DNA from 2 places in the Rhizobium sp. BG4 genome. Region 2 is predicted to be linked to the other one. Evidence: predicted binding sites of a transcription regulator. Region 2 holds the regulator's gene; the other holds the start of a gene.
What was found. The regulator HrcA, encoded in region 2, represses chaperone genes, less so after heat shock. The targets are predictions, from matches to a motif close to GTTAGCACTCNCNNNNNGNGAGTGCTAAC.
Positions count from the first base shown of each region.

Region 1: a site for HrcA is predicted at 1,554-1,582, ahead of groES (co-chaperone GroES). Genes of this name have one in related genera too.

Region 1 is NZ_CP044127.1:519,438-527,701, forward strand. It holds gene F2982_RS30130 (DUF982 domain-containing protein) at 1-10, opposite strand, end outside; gene F2982_RS30135 (Hsp20 family protein) at 84-557, opposite strand; gene F2982_RS30140 (usg protein) at 1,181-1,453, opposite strand; gene groES (co-chaperone GroES) at 1,727-2,041, shown strand; gene groL (chaperonin GroEL) at 2,101-3,729, shown strand; gene F2982_RS30155 (LysR family transcriptional regulator) at 4,256-5,149, opposite strand; gene F2982_RS30160 (NmrA family NAD(P)-binding protein) at 5,251-6,120, shown strand; gene F2982_RS30165 (CsbD family protein) at 6,368-6,559, shown strand; gene F2982_RS30170 (hypothetical protein) at 7,353-7,721, shown strand; gene F2982_RS30175 (hypothetical protein) at 7,932-8,249, shown strand; gene F2982_RS30180 (hypothetical protein) at 8,239-8,264, shown strand, end outside.
Region 2 is NZ_CP044125.1:1,455,918-1,464,181, forward strand. It holds gene metK (methionine adenosyltransferase) at 1-522, shown strand, start outside; gene trmB (tRNA (guanosine(46)-N7)-methyltransferase TrmB) at 519-1,220, shown strand; gene F2982_RS07600 (DUF1150 family protein) at 1,252-1,509, opposite strand; gene F2982_RS07605 (Hsp20 family protein) at 1,558-1,983, opposite strand; gene F2982_RS07610 (nucleoside hydrolase) at 2,258-3,202, shown strand; gene grpE (nucleotide exchange factor GrpE) at 3,254-3,886, opposite strand; gene hrcA (heat-inducible transcriptional repressor HrcA) at 3,988-5,079, opposite strand; gene rph (ribonuclease PH) at 5,260-5,979, shown strand; gene F2982_RS07630 (VOC family protein) at 5,976-6,392, shown strand; gene rdgB (RdgB/HAM1 family non-canonical purine NTP pyrophosphatase) at 6,402-7,046, shown strand; gene hemW (radical SAM family heme chaperone HemW) at 7,056-8,258, shown strand; gene F2982_RS07645 (DMT family transporter) at 8,262-8,264, opposite strand, start outside.

The sequences.
Region 1 (8,264 bases), on a different replicon from region 2:
CGGGTTTCATTGTTCGTCTCCTTCCAAACCCTTTGCGTTGAGAGGCGCCACCGCGGTGGCGCCTGCTTTCCAAGCGGGCTTGATCACGCCGCCTTCTGCCCTTCGATCTGAGGGCGGCCGCGTGTGTTCGAAGCAGGTGAACTCTCGATTGCAATCTTGCGCGGTTTCAGCGCCTCCGGGATTTCTCGAACAAGATCAATCGACAATAGACCATTGCTCAAATCGGCGCCGTCCACCCTGACATGGTCAGCAAGCTCGAAACGATGCTCAAAGGATCGGCCGGAGATCCCGCGATGAAGGTAGGCTTCGCCAGAGCCTTCCTGCTTCTTGCCAGTCACCGTCAGGAGATTTGACTGGAAGGTGATATCGAGATCGCCGTCTGCAAAGGCGGCAACCGCAATCGAGATACGGTAGCTGTCATCGCCGGTCTTGACGATATCATAAGGTGGCCAATCGCTCGTCGAGCGGGCGCGCTGGGCGTTTTCAAGAAGATCGAAAAGCCGGTCAAAGCCGACGGTCGATCGGAACAACGGTGCGTAGTCGTAAGATGTTGCCATAGCCATATCCTCCTTGAAGCAACATGGGTACGGGAGCGCTCTAAGTGGCGCCCCTAGCAAGGCCAGCTCCGTTCCAGCAGCTGGCGCAAAACGATTTGGTTTCAAGATTTGCGGTTTCAAGACCGGCAAAAAAGAAAATTTGCGATTTAAGGTTCCGCATGAGATTGGCTCTTTCCCGGAATGCCCACCATCGGCAATTTATAGTTTCTGTGCGTGCGTCCCTGCGCCGCGGATGTGTCCGTCACGACCAATGTCAGAGAGCGTTGCGGCACTGAAGCGGCCTTGTGCGGATTGTTTTAAAGGATGGTAGCGTCGAGCGAGCCTTGCGCCGCATTGGCAAAACATCGACCTGATCGTTGCCCTGGCGTACGAGCCGCTCTTCACGCTGCTCGATGTGCGAGGGAAGCCAGGGCGCGTCAAGATGGCAGGCTTTGAGGCGTCACTGAGCATTCACCGCGGTGCCGATGGTCTCTGAACTGCCCACAAGAACCGAGGTTTGCCAGCAGGGACGCGCATTCCATACAGGATTTCAGGACGACCAAAGCCAAGCAACGACCGATCGCTAGCGGGCCCTGCAGTTGGGTCGCACACGAGCTAGAATGAGCAGCAAAGCTCTTTCAGGGTCAGTTTAGCTTGAACTCGCCATCAACGCGCCGCCATTCGTTTGGCCCGACCAGCCTCTGATGGCTGTAACGGACCGAATGCAGCGCTCCATCGAGCGATGCCTCCCAGAAATGAAGGAACCTGCGCATCACCGGAAAGTCGGGAGCCTGATCATAGTCTTGCCAGACGTAGGTCTGCAGGACGGACACAAAGTCGGGGATACGATAGAGGATGTGTGCGGTGGTTAGCCCGTAACCATTGAGCTGGCGGTCCAGATCCGATGAAAACTGCATAGCGAAGCTCCATTTTTCTGCGTGATCATGGTGGCGCAAAACGGCGCCGCGATCAACGCACCTCACCCATAATCCATATTTTATCGTTAGATTTCATTTTGTTAGCAGCCACGTGGGGTGAGTGCTAATTTTTTGTCGCCACCTACTTGAAATCAAAAAATCTCGAAAATAAATTTTTCGCGCGAACGCTCGGGTTGAGGTTCGCACCCGCCCTGACTGTCATCCGGTCCGGTCCGGGTTCAACGTCATTATTTTTGCTCAATGGAGGAAAACATGTCGTTCCGACCGCTTCATGATCGCATTCTCGTGCGCCGCATCGAGAGCCAGGAAAAAACCAAAGGCGGCATCATCATACCCGATACCGCCAAGGAAAAACCCCAAGAGGGCGAGGTTGTTGCCGTCGGCGGCGGCGCGCGCAATGACGCGGGCGAGGTTCAGGCGCTCGACGTCAAGGCGGGTGATCGCATCCTGTTTGGCAAATGGTCGGGTACCGAGATCAAGATCAACGGCGAAGACCTGCTGATCATGAAGGAAAGCGACGTTCTTGGCGTTATCGAGGCCGAGGTCGAACAGAAGAAAGCCGCCTGACCGCTGGCTGTCAGGCGAACGATATCAGTCAAAAAGCTGCCTATTGAAGGAGTGAAGACATGGCTGCGAAAGAAGTCAAATTCAATACCGATGCCCGTGAGCGCATGTTGCGTGGGGTCGATATTCTTGCCAACGCCGTCAAGGTGACGCTCGGCCCTAAAGGTCGCAATGTGGTTATCGACAAGTCCTACGGCGCCCCGCGCATTACCAAGGACGGCGTTTCGGTGGCCAAGGAAATCGAGCTCGAAGACAAGTTCGAGAACATGGGCGCACAGATGTTGCGCGAGGTGGCGTCGAAGACCAATGATCTGGCCGGCGACGGCACGACCACAGCAACAGTGCTTGCGCAGGCAATCGTCAAGGAAGGCGCCAAGGCTGTGGCGTCGGGTTTGAACCCGATGGATCTCAAGCGCGGCATCGATCTTGCCGTCGACGCCGTGGTCAAGGAGCTGAAGGTCAACGCCCGCAAAATCACCAGCAATTCCGAAATCGCTCAGGTCGGCACCATTTCTGCGAACGGCGACGCCGAGATCGGCCAGTACCTCGCCGAGGCGATGGAGAAAGTCGGCAATGAGGGCGTCATTACCGTCGAGGAGGCCAAGACCGCCGAGACCGAGCTCGAAGTGGTCGAAGGCATGCAGTTCGATCGCGGTTACCTCAGCCCGTATTTCGTCACCAATCAGGACAAGATGCGCGTCGAGCTGGAGGATCCCTATATCCTCATCCATGAGAAGAAGCTCTCGAATCTACAGGCTCTCCTGCCAGTCCTGGAAGCGGTCGTTCAGTCCGGCAAACCGTTGCTGATCATTGCCGAAGACGTCGAAGGCGAGGCACTTGCGACACTCGTCGTCAACAAGCTGCGTGGCGGGCTCAAAATTGCTGCCGTCAAGGCGCCAGGCTTTGGCGATCGCCGCAAGGCGATGCTTGAAGACATTGCCATCCTCACAGGCGGCACTGTCATTTCCGAAGACCTCGGCATCAAGCTTGAAAACGTCACGCTCGACATGCTCGGCCGAGCCAAGAAGGTGGCGATCGAGAAGGAAAACACGACCATCATCGATGGCGTCGGCTCGAAGTCCGAGATCGATGGCCGCGTCGCCCAGATCCGCGCGCAGATCGAGGAGACGACATCCGATTACGACCGCGAAAAGCTGCAGGAGCGCCTGGCAAAACTCGCGGGTGGCGTCGCTGTCATCCGTGTCGGAGGCTCGACGGAGGTCGAGGTGAAGGAAAAGAAGGACCGAGTGGACGATGCCTTACATGCAACGCGCGCGGCGGTCGAGGAAGGCATTCTGCCCGGCGGCGGCGTTGCGCTGCTGCGCGCGGCAAAGGCGCTTGAGGGTCTGCCCACGGCCAACGACGATCAGCGGGTCGGGATTGACATCGTTCGCCGGGCGATCGAGGCCCCCGTACGGCAGATAGCCGAAAACGCCGGTGCCGAAGGCTCGATCGTGGTTGGCAAGCTGCGTGAAAAGAACGAGCCGTCGTTCGGTTGGAACGCTCAAACCGGCGAATATGGCGACCTTTACGCGCAAGGTGTCATCGACCCCGCCAAGGTTGTTCGCACCGCACTCCAGGATGCGGCTTCGGTTGCAGGACTTCTGGTAACAACAGAAGCGATGATCGCTGAAAAGCCCAGAAAGGAAGCCGCGCCTGCTCTGCCCGCCGGTGGCGGCATGGATTTCTAGTCTCCAAAGGCCAGCCCGCCCCTTCCCAGGGGCGGGTACTAGCGAGCGGTTGTCATGATAGAACCGATTTCAAGAGACGATGCACGTCTATGCGCCGGGGTGGTCAGGGAGGTCGTCCGTGCAAAGGGCATCGCAAATGACCCGGGTGCCGTTGCAAAGCTAACGGTTGCCGTCGCCCGACTTTTCAACAAAGGACTTCGCGAGCGCGATCAGCTCATGGCTGCGGCCATGGAAGCAGACCAAGCTGTATAGGGCAAAGCTCCGAGCCGGCAGCGCTAGCCGCCGGCTCGGGCACTGGTGGTACCGCCTGTCCGGATCGATCCCGAACGGGTTTACGTCATGCCCATCTCCCCGAACCGGAAATCGGCGCGCTTCTTCCTCGTCGGATACGCCGGCGCGGACCAATGTTAAAGCCGCTCGGCGCAATAGCGATAGCCGGCTGGCTTCTGCGACCGAGACGAGCCGCGCATCGTTTTCGCCAATATGGTGGTCGCCGAGCTCCTGAAACGCTCTTTACCCTTGTCGATCAGCAGTCGATGTAAGCCGAAAGCGCTTCCGGTGATCCGTCCGGAAACGCTTCCCTCAGGTGATCGAGGAACGCTGAGACGCGCGCGCTAAGCAGTCGTCTCGAAGGATAAAGAGCCCAAAGCCTGATATCCGATCCTTGCACATCGCCCCATAACGAGAGCCTCCCAGCGGCAATATCGCCACTTACCAGCGAAATCGGCAGGCGGGCAGCACCCACGCCCATTCGCACAGCATCGCGCACATTCAACAAAGACGTCAGTCCAAGGATCGGCTCCGCACCTATCGTAAATGCCGAACCGTTGCGGTTCACGTGCCAAGTATCAGGCGGCCCCGGCGGGCCGCGCACGACCACAGGCACGTTGGTGCCTTCCGGTGGCGCTTGCAGCGACAACGGCGCGACGATGACAAGCCGGTCGCGAAGGAAGGCCCTGCCGACGAGGGCGTTGTCCGCGTCCGGGTTTACCCGAATGACCAGATCATAGCCCTCCTCAACCATGTCCACTGCCCGGTCTTCAGTCGTGACGTCGAGCCGCACATCGGGATATTGCAGCGCAAAACTCGATGCCAGCTTTCCCATCGCCATCTGGGAAAACAGCAACGGAGCGCTGATCCGCAGCCTCCCGCGCGGTCGCTCGCCCCCAGCTGCAATTGCCGACGCCGTCTCGTCCAATTCCATGAGAAGTGCCCCGGCACGGTGGTGCAGTGCCCTCCCCTCCTCCGTGAGCTTCAGCGTCCTTGCACCGCGTTCAACAAGGCGCAGTCCGAGGCTGGCTTCGAGGTCGCTGACGCGTCGCGAGAGCGTTGCTTTGGGGCGTCCGGTCGCGCGCGCTGCGCGACCAAAACCGCCATGCCTGGCAACAAGAACGAAATCGGCAAGCCCGAGAAGATCCATCAGCTGTTCCACCTGCGAGACATTTGGTCCAAAATTCCCGTCTAGTGGGTCATCAGTGATCCATTCATATTCGGGTTGTCAACAACGCAAGGAGAACTTCCATGACAATCCTCGTAATCGGTGCAACGGGTCGTGTCGGTCGGCATGTCGTCAATCAGCTCGTGGCTCGCAAAGCCACCGTCAGGATTCTCACCCGTGACGCGTCAAAGGCCGACTTTCCAATGGAGGTCGAAGTCGCAGAAGGCGAGATTCTCGACCTCGACGCTCTTCGCAACGCTTTTAAGGGCGTGCGAACGTTGTTCCTCCTGAACGCGGTCACAGGCGACGAATTCACCCAGGCGATCATCACACTGAACATCGCCAGAGAAGCCGGTGTCGAACGCGTCGTCTATTTGTCGGTCTTCGACGCGCATCGCGCCGTCAATGTCCCGCACTTCGCGGTGAAGGCCGGCGCCGAGCAAATGTTGAAAGAGATGGGTTTCAGCGCGACGATCCTGCGCCCGAGCTACTTCATCGACAATGAGATCATGATCAAGGACGTTGTCATCAACCACAGCGTCTATCCAATGCCGATCGGGTCAAAGGGCGTTGCGATGGTCGACGCGCGCGATATCGCCGAGGTGGCAGCCATCGAACTCATCCGTCGCGACATGGCCACCGGCAAACTTCCACTGGTGACGATCAATCTGGTCGGACCGGACACGCTCACCGGCCAAAGTGTTGCCGATATCTGGTCCGACGTTCTCGGCCGGCCTATCGTCTACGGCGGCGACGACCCGAGCGGCTTCGAGCAGACCATGGCAACATTCATGCCGAAATGGACCGCCTATGAAATGCGGCTTATGGCCGAACGCTACGTGAGCCACGGCATGATCCCTGAACAAGGTGACGTGGAGCGGCTGATAACGATGCTCGGGCGACCGCTGCACGGCTATCGTGAGACGGCAACATCGCTGGCAGCCATGCATTGAGAGCTGATTGGGGGTCGGCCTGTCGAAATGCAGCGAAATAGCTGCATTTCGCCTGCTGGAGCGCAGCCGCAGTGACGCTCCGAACGACTGCCGGCAACCGCTGGCGCCTCAAGGCTCAAGCAATCAGCCGATCCAATGCAACTTGCGGCGCGCTTGCGGGTTTGGTGGCGTTTCTGGCAGCGTGGAACCAAACACCGCATGCGCCGTTTCTTGGCCGAGACGCTTATGTCTCTGAGGAGAATTTCAAATGGGTAGCACCAGCGACAAGATTTCTGGCAAGGCAAACGAACTGGCAGGCCAGGCCAAGCAGGCTGTTGGAAAAGCCATCAACGACAGGGAAATGCAGGCCAAGGGTCTTGCGCAGGAAGCCAACGGCGATGCGCAGCAGGCGAAGGGTCAGGCGAAGGATGCTGTGAAGAACATCGTCGATCGCGCCTGATTTTGAAGGCTCGAAGCGTTTAGAGGCGCGCCAAGTCGGCGCGCCTTTTTGTTGTCTACTTTTCAGTTGGATCGCGGCCCGCGAAGATCCCCGTCACAAAACGATAAGCGCAAGTGACCCAGAGCTTCCTCTCTATGCGGCAGCCTACGCTGACGACGGCCAGCGACACCCGCGGTTAGATGTGACAACCGCGATTGGAGCAGGAGGAAGTGCAAATTCAGGGTGTGTGATCGACCGCGATGCCGCATGCTTGCCGCGGAGACCGGCAGGGCTGGCCTCGCGTGCCTCAGCGGGGAACGCCATGTCGGCATCGACAGCCGGACTTACTACTTCATCGAGACGAGGCAGGTAGCTTGATCATCATCGCGAACCGTTGAACTTTGTTCGGCCCGCTGTCTTTCATCCTCTTTGACACGGAGTTCTGGCAGCCACCCTGCCAATATGCGTGAGGAGGCAGGGATGCGCCGCACTCCTGCTATCGAGTTCACCCGCTTGCTGAACTGCCACATCGCCTTTCGATCCTCCCAGATAATCTGTGACCCTTCCCGATCCCAACTGACGATCTGCGTGGCTTCCCTGCCCGAAGTGCCACACCGCCAGGTCAAGCTCGCGCAGCGCACCTGCTACCCTCGACAAAAGTTTAACCGTTGTCTCGGCTCACAAGATCGCCAGCCAAAGCTTTGTTTAGGTCGAGCACGAGATCGATATTGACTCTCGACGCCATCGGAACATAATAGGAACAATCTTGGCGATGCGGCCGCCTACCTCACAATTCGAACCACGGAGAACGAGCATGTTTGCGCGATCGATAGACCATGCCGCTGCACAGGATAACGGTGTCGATATGTATATGACACCCGCTGGCGAGGTGAGCGCAGCCGATGTCCACCCCGACCTCATTCGGATGGTTGGCACGCGTGCGATCAGCAGTCTGCGTTTTGCCGTGGCTTGCGCCTATGCGATGCCCGACGCTGGGCCGTATGGCGAAATAGAAGTGGCGATCGACGAAGCGGCTAAGCAGGCTTGCGGCGGCCACCGGCTTTATAACCCGGACCGGTTCTCGAAGGCAGCTTGGTTTCCGTGGCAAGGCGACATCGATGACGCTATCGGCGGCGCCTACGTTCGGATCAGAGCGCATCAGGCCAACCAGGAACCTATTTGATGTCTCATGTTATAAAAAATCCGCCAAGGCCGTCCGCTTCCGACGAGTCCGCCGCGGCTCACGCTTGGCTTGACGGCGACGCAATAGCAGCTATCCAGGCGCTGCTCGATAACTGTTGGCATCTGCGCATTCAATCGACCCTTGCGGGGGCCGCAACGGGCAAGGGCTTTGCTCGCTTGTCTGGGCCTGCCTGCGAGCACGGGGATTGACGTGCTCGACAAACCGCAACCTAAGACGCAGTTTCGCAAGGCTTTCGACGAATGGTGGAACGCCCAGACACCCGAATTCAGGGAACGCACGGACGTCCACGCAGCCTGGACCATCTTCCAGGCGGGCTACACGGCTGGCAAACGCAAAAACCTGAAGCGGTACATATTCCGGGTCGGCAAATTCCGGATCACTCGCTGGGCCGAAAGCGTTACCGCAGCCAAAGAGGAAGCGATCATCGAAGCTGACTACCGTGTTGCGATGAGAGGTGGAAAGCCCCCTGCCGGCGGCTGGCGCCTGGAGCGGCTCGGTGCCTCGTAATGGCGCCTACTGGCT
Region 2 (8,264 bases):
TGCAAGTGGTACATCAACCCGACCGGCAAGTTCGTCATCGGCGGTCCGGATGGTGACGCTGGCCTGACCGGCCGCAAGATCATCGTCGACACCTACGGCGGTGCGGCTCCGCATGGCGGCGGCGCATTCTCCGGCAAGGACACGACCAAGGTCGACCGTTCGGCTGCTTACGCTGCCCGCTACCTCGCCAAGAACGTCGTTGCCGCCGGTCTCGCCGACCGCTGCACGATCCAGCTGTCCTACGCCATCGGCGTCGCACAGCCGCTGTCGATCTATGTCGACCTGCACCAGACCGGCAAGGGCGTGACCGAAGACCAGGTCGAAGCCGCGATCCGCAAGAACATGGACCTGTCGCCGACGGGTATCCGCCGCCACCTCGACCTCAACAAGCCGATCTACGCAAAGACCTCGGCTTACGGTCACTTCGGCCGCAAGGCCGGGCGTGACGGCTCGTTCTCCTGGGAGCGCACCGACCTCGTGAAGGGCCTCAAGGAAGCCATCAAGCTCAAGGCCGCAGCATGACGGATATGGAACGCCGCGGCCGCGCGACCGAAGCCTTCTTCGGTCGCCGCAAGGGAAAGGCTCTACGCGGACAGCAAGCGGAAAAGCTGAGTACTCTGCTCCCGGCATTCCTCATCGATATTTCAGCGGCTCCCCCCGAGCCGCTGAAAGACCTTTGGCCGGTCCCGGTCGAAAAGTTGCGGCTGGAGATCGGCTTCGGTGGCGGCGAGCATTTGATCCACCGCGCCCAGGAACTGCCCTCCACCGGCTTTATCGGCGTCGAGCCCTTCATCAATTCCATGCAGAAGCTGCTTGCCAGCGTCGAGGACAAGGGCGCCAGAAACGTCCGCGTCTATAACGACGATGCGACGCAGCTGCTCGACTGGCTGCCTGATGGCTGCCTCGACCAGATCGACCTGCTCTATCCCGATCCCTGGCCCAAGCGGAAGCACTGGAAGCGCCGCTTCGTCTCGCAGACGAACCTCAAGCGTTTCCATCGCGTGCTGAAGCCGGGCGGACTGTTCTGCTTCGCTTCAGATATCGATACCTATGTGAACTGGACGCTGCTGAAATGCCGCGACCACGGCGGCTTCGACTGGCTGGCGAGCAATGCTGCGGATTGGCTGACGCCCTACGAGGGCTGGCCGAGCACACGCTACGAGGCCAAGGCACGGCGCGAAGGCCGTTCGTCCGCCTATCTGACTTTCAAGAAGATCTAAGCCAGCAGGCAAGTGACATAAGCCCGCACGTTTAGTGCAGGCTTACCGTCTTGAGCTCGTCTTCAGCGGCCTTGAAAAAGGTGCTGGAGCGGTTATCCGTGAGCAGGATCGGCGTGCCATCAGCGCCGAAAAGGGCCCAGAGGTCGACGCCAGGGTCGATATCGGGCGCTTCGGGGAAGCACTTCGATACTTCTTCAGTACGCATTTTGCGGATATAGGCGACCTCGCCGTTGCCGATGCCGGCAAGTTCGGATTTGGTCAGGTGAGAATTCGCTTCTTTCATCAACATTCCTGTACCTCCAAGAGAAGGGACCAACGGCGCAATCGAACCGTTGTCCTACTGTGAGACCGAAATGTTAATTTTCTTGACCATGCGTGCGGGCTCCGGGCGAATTAGATCGACGGAGAGAAGACCGTTCTTGAGGCCGGCGCCGAGAACCTGCATGCCATCGGCAAGCACGAAAGTGCGCTGGAACTGACGCGCGGCGATACCGCGATAGAGATATTCGCGCTCGTCCTGCTCGACCTGCCGGCCGCGGATGAGAAGCTGGTTTTCCTCGGTGGTGACATCGAGCTCATCCTCGCCGAAACCGGCGACGGCAAGGGTAATCCGCAGACGCTCGGGCTGACCGTGATCGGCGGCAATACGCTCGATGTTGTAGGGAGGATAACCGTCGCTCGCCTTGGAAATCCGCTCAAGCGTCTTTTCCATGGCGTCGAAGCCCAGGAGCAACGGGCTGGCGAAAGGGGTTATACGGCTCATGTTTTCAAGTCCTTGATGCAAGCGACCTTTCCGGACCTAAGCTAGCATCCGGGTCTTGCTAATATGGGAATTGGCGCGCGGTCGCGCAAGGTTTTGCGGCCGCCGGGCAAGGACCCGGAAATTTTAGGGTAAACGCCGGCTTTGTCCTTGCTTGACAAAGCGCATGCAGGCTCGCATCAAATCGTCACCCGCAAGGGCTGCGCCGATTTGCGACGCAATCATAAACAAATGGTGCCTGCCAAAACGACGTGCACCTGAGGAGGGACCGACGTACATGGCAAACCCCAGAAAGATCATCATCGATACCGATCCCGGCCAGGACGATGCAGCAGCGATCATGCTCGCCTTCGGCAGCCCGGAAGAGCTCGAAGTGCTCGGTATCACCACGGTCGCCGGCAACGTGCCGCTGTCCTATACCAGCCGCAACGCGCGCATCATCTGCGAGCTCTGCAAGCGCATCGACATCAAGGTCTTTGCCGGCGCAGACAAGCCGATCGCCCGCAAGCTGGTCACCGCCGAGCACGTGCATGGCAAGACCGGCCTCGACGGCCCGACGCTGGCCGAGCCGACCATGCCGCTGCAGCCGCAGCATTCCGTCGACTTCATCATCGAGACGCTGCGCCGCGAGCCTGAAGGCAGCGTGACGCTCTGCACGCTCGGGCCGCTCACCAATATCGGCCTCGCCTTCCAGAAGGCGCCAGATATCGTCGCACGCGTCCGCGAACTGGTGATGATGGGCGGTGGCTTCTTCGAAGGCGGGAACATCACGCCGGCTGCCGAATTCAACATCTATGTCGACCCTGAAGCAGCCGACATCGTCTTCCGTTCGGGTGTGCCGATCGTGATGATGCCGCTCGACGTGACCCATCAGCTGCTGACCCGCAAGGACCGCGTCAAGCGCATGGCCGACCTGGGCACGGCGCCCGCCCAGGCAATGGTGGAGATGCTGGAATTCTTCGAGCGCTTCGATATCGAGAAATACGGTTCCGACGGCGGCCCGCTGCATGACCCGACGGTTGTCGCCTATCTCCTGAAGCCGGAGCTTTTCAAGGGCCGCGAGTGCAATGTCGAGATCGAAGTGAAGTCGGAGCTGACGGTCGGCATGACCGTCGTCGACTGGTGGCATGTGACCGACCGCAAGCGCAATGCCCAGGTGATGCGCTTCGTCGATGCCGACGGTTTCTTCGATCTGCTGATCGAGCGCTTTGCCCGCATCTGAGCGACGGCAGACCGGAAAAGAAAAGGGCCGCTCCTCAGCGGCCCTTTTTCATTATGCGTCCTTCTGATCCAGATAGGAATTGGCAGCCTCCGCCTCAGGCTTCGGACCACCCTTGGCGACACCGACCATGGCCGGGCGCAGAACGCGCTCGCCGATCGTGAAGCCTGCCTGCACCACCTGGACGACTGTGTTGTTCGGGACTTCCGTGTTCGGAATTTCGAACATCGCCTGATGGAAATTCGGGTCGAACTTCTGGCCGACGGGATCGAGCTGGCGAACGCCATGGCGCTCGAGCGTCGAGAGCATGGAGCGCTCGGTCATCTCGACGCCTTCGATCAGCGTCGTCAGGCCGGCTTCGCCCGCAGCCTTGGCTTCGGCCGGGATCGAGTCCAGTGCGCGGCGCAGGTTGTCGGATACAGCCAGCATGTCGCGCGCGAAGGAGGCGACCGAGTAGGACTTGGCATCCTTCACATCACGCTCGGTGCGGCGGCGCAGGTTGTCCATCTCTGCAGCGAGACGCAGATAGCGATCGCGCAGCTCGGCATTTTCGGCCTTCACGAGTTCCATCGGATCCGGCTGGGACGATGCCTCAGCGGCCGCTTCATTCTCGACGTTTGCGGCTGCGTCCGCAGCAGCGTCGGCCGCGGCAGCCTCAGGTCCGTTTTTCGTCGTTTCGTCAGTCATGACGGTCTCCGGGTAAAGGGTTCTTTCGGGATGCGCCCGATATCGAGCTTTGACCGCAAAAAATCAAGTCTGCGTGACAAAGAAGCGGAAAATCGGGCTTTTCAGAGGGCGCCACCGCGCGACAGGCGGGAAATCAGCTGCGCGGTGTAATCGACCATCGGCACGATGCGCGAATAGTTGAGCCGCGTCGGGCCGATGACGCCGACCGCGCCGACGATCCGGTCGTCATCATCGCGGTATGGCGCGACGATGAGCGAGGAGCCGGAAAGCGAGAAGAGCTTGTTTTCCGAGCCGATGAAGATGCGCACCCCCGGTCCGCTCTCGGCTAGGTTCAGGAGCTCGATCAGGCTGTCTTTCTTTTCGAGATCGTCGAAAAGCATCCGCAAGCGATCGAGATCGTCGGCACCGGCGAGCCCTTCCAGCAGGTTTGCCCGGCCGCGGATGATGAGCTGCGCCGGCTTGCCCTCGTCAGGGCTGCCGGACCAGACGGCGATGCCGCGCTCGACGAGGTCCTGCGAGAGAGCATCGAGTTCATGGCGAACATCGATCTTCAGCTTGTCGAGTTGCTTGCGCAATTCCGGCAAAGTCTGGCCAGTCATATGGGCATTCAGGAAGTTCGCAGCTTCCGTCAGCTGCGAGGAGGTCACGCCAGCCGGTAGCTCGATGATGCGGTTTTCGACCTGATCATGCTCGCCGACCAGCACCGCCAGAGCCTTGGTCGGCTCAAGGCGGATGAACTCGACATGCTTGAGGATGGGATCGCTCTTGGCGGTGATGACAAGCCCGGCGCCGCGCGAAATGCCCGACAGCATCCGGCTCGCCTCGTTCATCATCGCTTCCACCGGGTTGTCGCGGCTTTCGGCGCGTACCTGGCGATCGATGCTGGCGCGGTCCTCGGCAGAGAGATCACCGACCTGCATGAAGGCGTCGACGAAGAACCGCAAGCCCACCTGGGTCGGCAGGCGCCCGGCGCTGACATGCGGCGAATAGATGAGGCCGAGCTCTTCGAGATCGCTCATGACATTGCGGACGGAGGCCGGCGAGAGCGACATCGGCAGGATGCGCGACAGATTGCGCGAGCCGAGCGGCTCGCCATTCTCGAGATAGCCCTCGACGATCCTGCGGAAGATTTCCTTGGAACGCTCATCCAGCGCAGCAATGGCATCCGAAACCGGCGACGACCTGAAGGCCATGAATCCTAAAACACCCACGCTGATGAAACTCCAGAAAATATAGTCAATCTCGCGGGCGTGGCAAAAGGGAATTTGCAAATGGCCGCAGCCAATCGTAGAAGCGGGGCAGCATCAGAAACACGCATGACTACGCCCTGCCGCCGCCGCGGCCACGAGGCCTCATGCAGCAGGAGACAGAGAATGCGGCCGTCAGGCAGAAAAACCGACCAGATGCGCAAGGTCAGCTTCGAGCGCAACTTTTCCAAGCACGCCGAGGGCTCCTGTCTGGTGAAGTTTGGCGACACGCATGTGCTCTGCACCGCGAGCCTGGAAGAGAAGACGCCGCCGTGGCTGCGCAACACCGGCAAGGGCTGGGTCACCGCCGAATACGGCATGCTGCCGCGCGCCACCGGCGAGCGCATGAAGCGTGAGGCGGCTGCCGGCAAGCAGGGCGGACGCACGCAGGAAATCCAGCGCCTGATCGGCCGCTCGCTGCGCGCCGTCGTCGATCTGACCGCACTCGGCGAGCGCCAGATCACCATCGACTGCGATGTCATCCAGGCGGATGGCGGCACGCGCACGGCCTCGATCACCGGCGGCTGGATCGCGCTTTATGACTGCCTGAAGTGGATGGAAAGCCGCAACATGATCAAGGTCGACCGCGTCCTCAAGGACCATGTCGCCGCGATCTCTTGCGGTATCTTCGCAAATCAGCCGGTCATCGATCTCGATTACCTGGAAGATTCCTCGGCCGAGACCGACGCCAACTTCGTCATGACCGGCGCCGGCGGCATCGTCGAGATCCAGGGAACGGCTGAAGGCACGCCCTTCTCCGAAGCCGAATTCGCATCGCTGATGGGCCTTGCCAAGAACGGTATCGCCGAACTCGTGGACCTGCAGAAGCAGGCGATCGCCGGGTGAACGACATGCTGGAAGGCATGCTGGAAACGGCGCTCTACGCAAAGGACCTCGATAAAGCCGAGGCTTTCTATGAAGGTGTTCTCGGCCTTGCGAAGATCACGCGTGCGGCGAACCGGCATGTCTTCTTTCGCTGCGGCCCGGGCGTGCTGCTGATCTTCAATCCGGAAGAGACGGTAAAGCCACCGGCAGCCGATTCCCTGCAGGTTCCGCCGCATGGTACCGAGGGAGCCGGGCATGCCTGCTTCCGGGTCTCGGCTGCGAATATCGACGCCATGGCTGCCAAGCTGCAGGCCGCCGGCATCGCCATCGAATCCGAAGTTCACTGGCCGAATGGCGGCCGCTCGATCTACTTCCGCGACCCTGCCGGCAACAGCCTGGAATGTGCGGAAGCTCGGACCTGGGGCATCGAATAGGAAAACGGAATGCGCAAACTCGATACCAAGACGATCGTTGTCGCCAGCCATAATGCCGGCAAGATCCGCGAAATCCAGGACCTGATCGGCCCGCTCGGCTTCACCGCCAAGTCGGCTGCCGAGCTCAATTTCATCGAACCGGATGAAACCGGCACGACCTTCGAAGAGAACGCCAGAATCAAGGCACTCGCCTCTGCCAGCGCCGCCAACATGCCGGCGCTCTCTGACGATTCCGGTCTGGTGGTCGATGCGCTCGGTGGCGATCCCGGTGTCTATACGGCCAACTGGGCCGAGACCGCCGATGGCACGCGCGACTTTGCGATGGCGATGGAGAAGGTCGAGAAGGCTCTCGAAAAGGCTGGAGCCGCCAAGCCCGAGCAGCGCACGGCCCGCTTCGTCAGCGTTCTCTGCCTGGCCTGGCCCGATGGTCATACGGAGCTCTTCCGCGGCGAAGTGGAAGGCACGGTCGTCTGGCCGCCGCGCGGCACGCAGGGTTTCGGCTATGACCCGGTATTCCAGCCGCAGGGCTATGACACCACCTTCGGCGAGATGAGCGCCGAACAGAAACACGGCTGGAAGCCCGGCGACGAGCAGGCGCTGTCGCATCGTGCGCGCGCCTTCAAAGTCTTTGTCGAAGCCTGCCTGGAAGCGTAAGATCCGCCAGTGGATGATTTGAACAACCTGACTTCGCTGCGTGATGCCAAGCTTCTGCCGGATACGGGGGAGCCCGGTTTCGGCGTCTATGTGCACTGGCCCTTCTGCGCCGCGAAATGCCCCTATTGTGACTTCAACAGCCATGTCCGGCACCAGCCTGTCGATCAGGAGCGCTATGTTGCGGCCTTCCTGAAGGAGATGGCGACGATCCGGCAGTTGAGCGGACCGAAGACCGTCACCAGCGTCTTCCTCGGCGGCGGCACGCCGTCGCTGATGAAGCCTGAGACCGTCGATGCGATCCTGAACGGCATTGCCAAGGAATGGCACGTGCCTGCCGGCATCGAAATCACCATGGAGGCCAATCCCTCCAGCGTCGAGGCCGAGCGCTTCCGCGGCTACCGGGTGGCCGGCGTCAATCGCGTCTCACTCGGCGTCCAGGCGCTGAACGATCGCGATCTGAAATTCCTTGGCCGCCTGCACGACGTTGCGGATGCGCTGAAGGCGATCAAGCTTGCCCGCGACATCTTTCCGCGCATGTCGTTCGATCTCATCTATGCCCGTCCCGACCAGACCGTCGACGAGTGGGAGCGTGAGCTGAAGCAGGCCATCTCCTACGCTGTCGATCACCTGTCGCTCTACCAGCTGACGATCGAGGAAGGCACGCCCTTCTTCGGCCTGCACAAGGCTGGCAAACTGATCGTTCCCGATGGTGACCAGTCTGCGGCCCTCTACGAGGCGACGCAGGAGATCACGGCGCGCGAAGGCATGCCCGCCTACGAGGTTTCGAACCATGCCCGCCCCGGCGCCGAGAGCCGTCATAACCTGACCTACTGGCGCTATGGCGACTATGCAGGCATCGGCCCCGGCGCCCATGGCCGCCTCAGCCGCGGTCTGGAGAAGATCGCGACGGCGACCGAGCGCAAGCCGGAAGCCTGGCTTGAGATGGTCGAGCGCGACGGGCACGGTATTCTCGACGAGGAACGGCTCGGCTACGAGGAGCAGTCGGACGAATTGCTGCTGATGGGCCTGAGGCTCAAGGAAGGCGTCGATCTCGCCCGCTGGCAGCAGCTTTCCGGCCGCGATCCCGATCCTGCGCGCGAAGAGTTTTTACTGGAACACGGCTTCATCGAGCGGATCGGCAATTCGAGGCTGCGCTGCACGCCTGCGGGCATGCTGATCCTCGATTCCGTCGTTGCCGATCTCGCCTGCTGAGCTTCA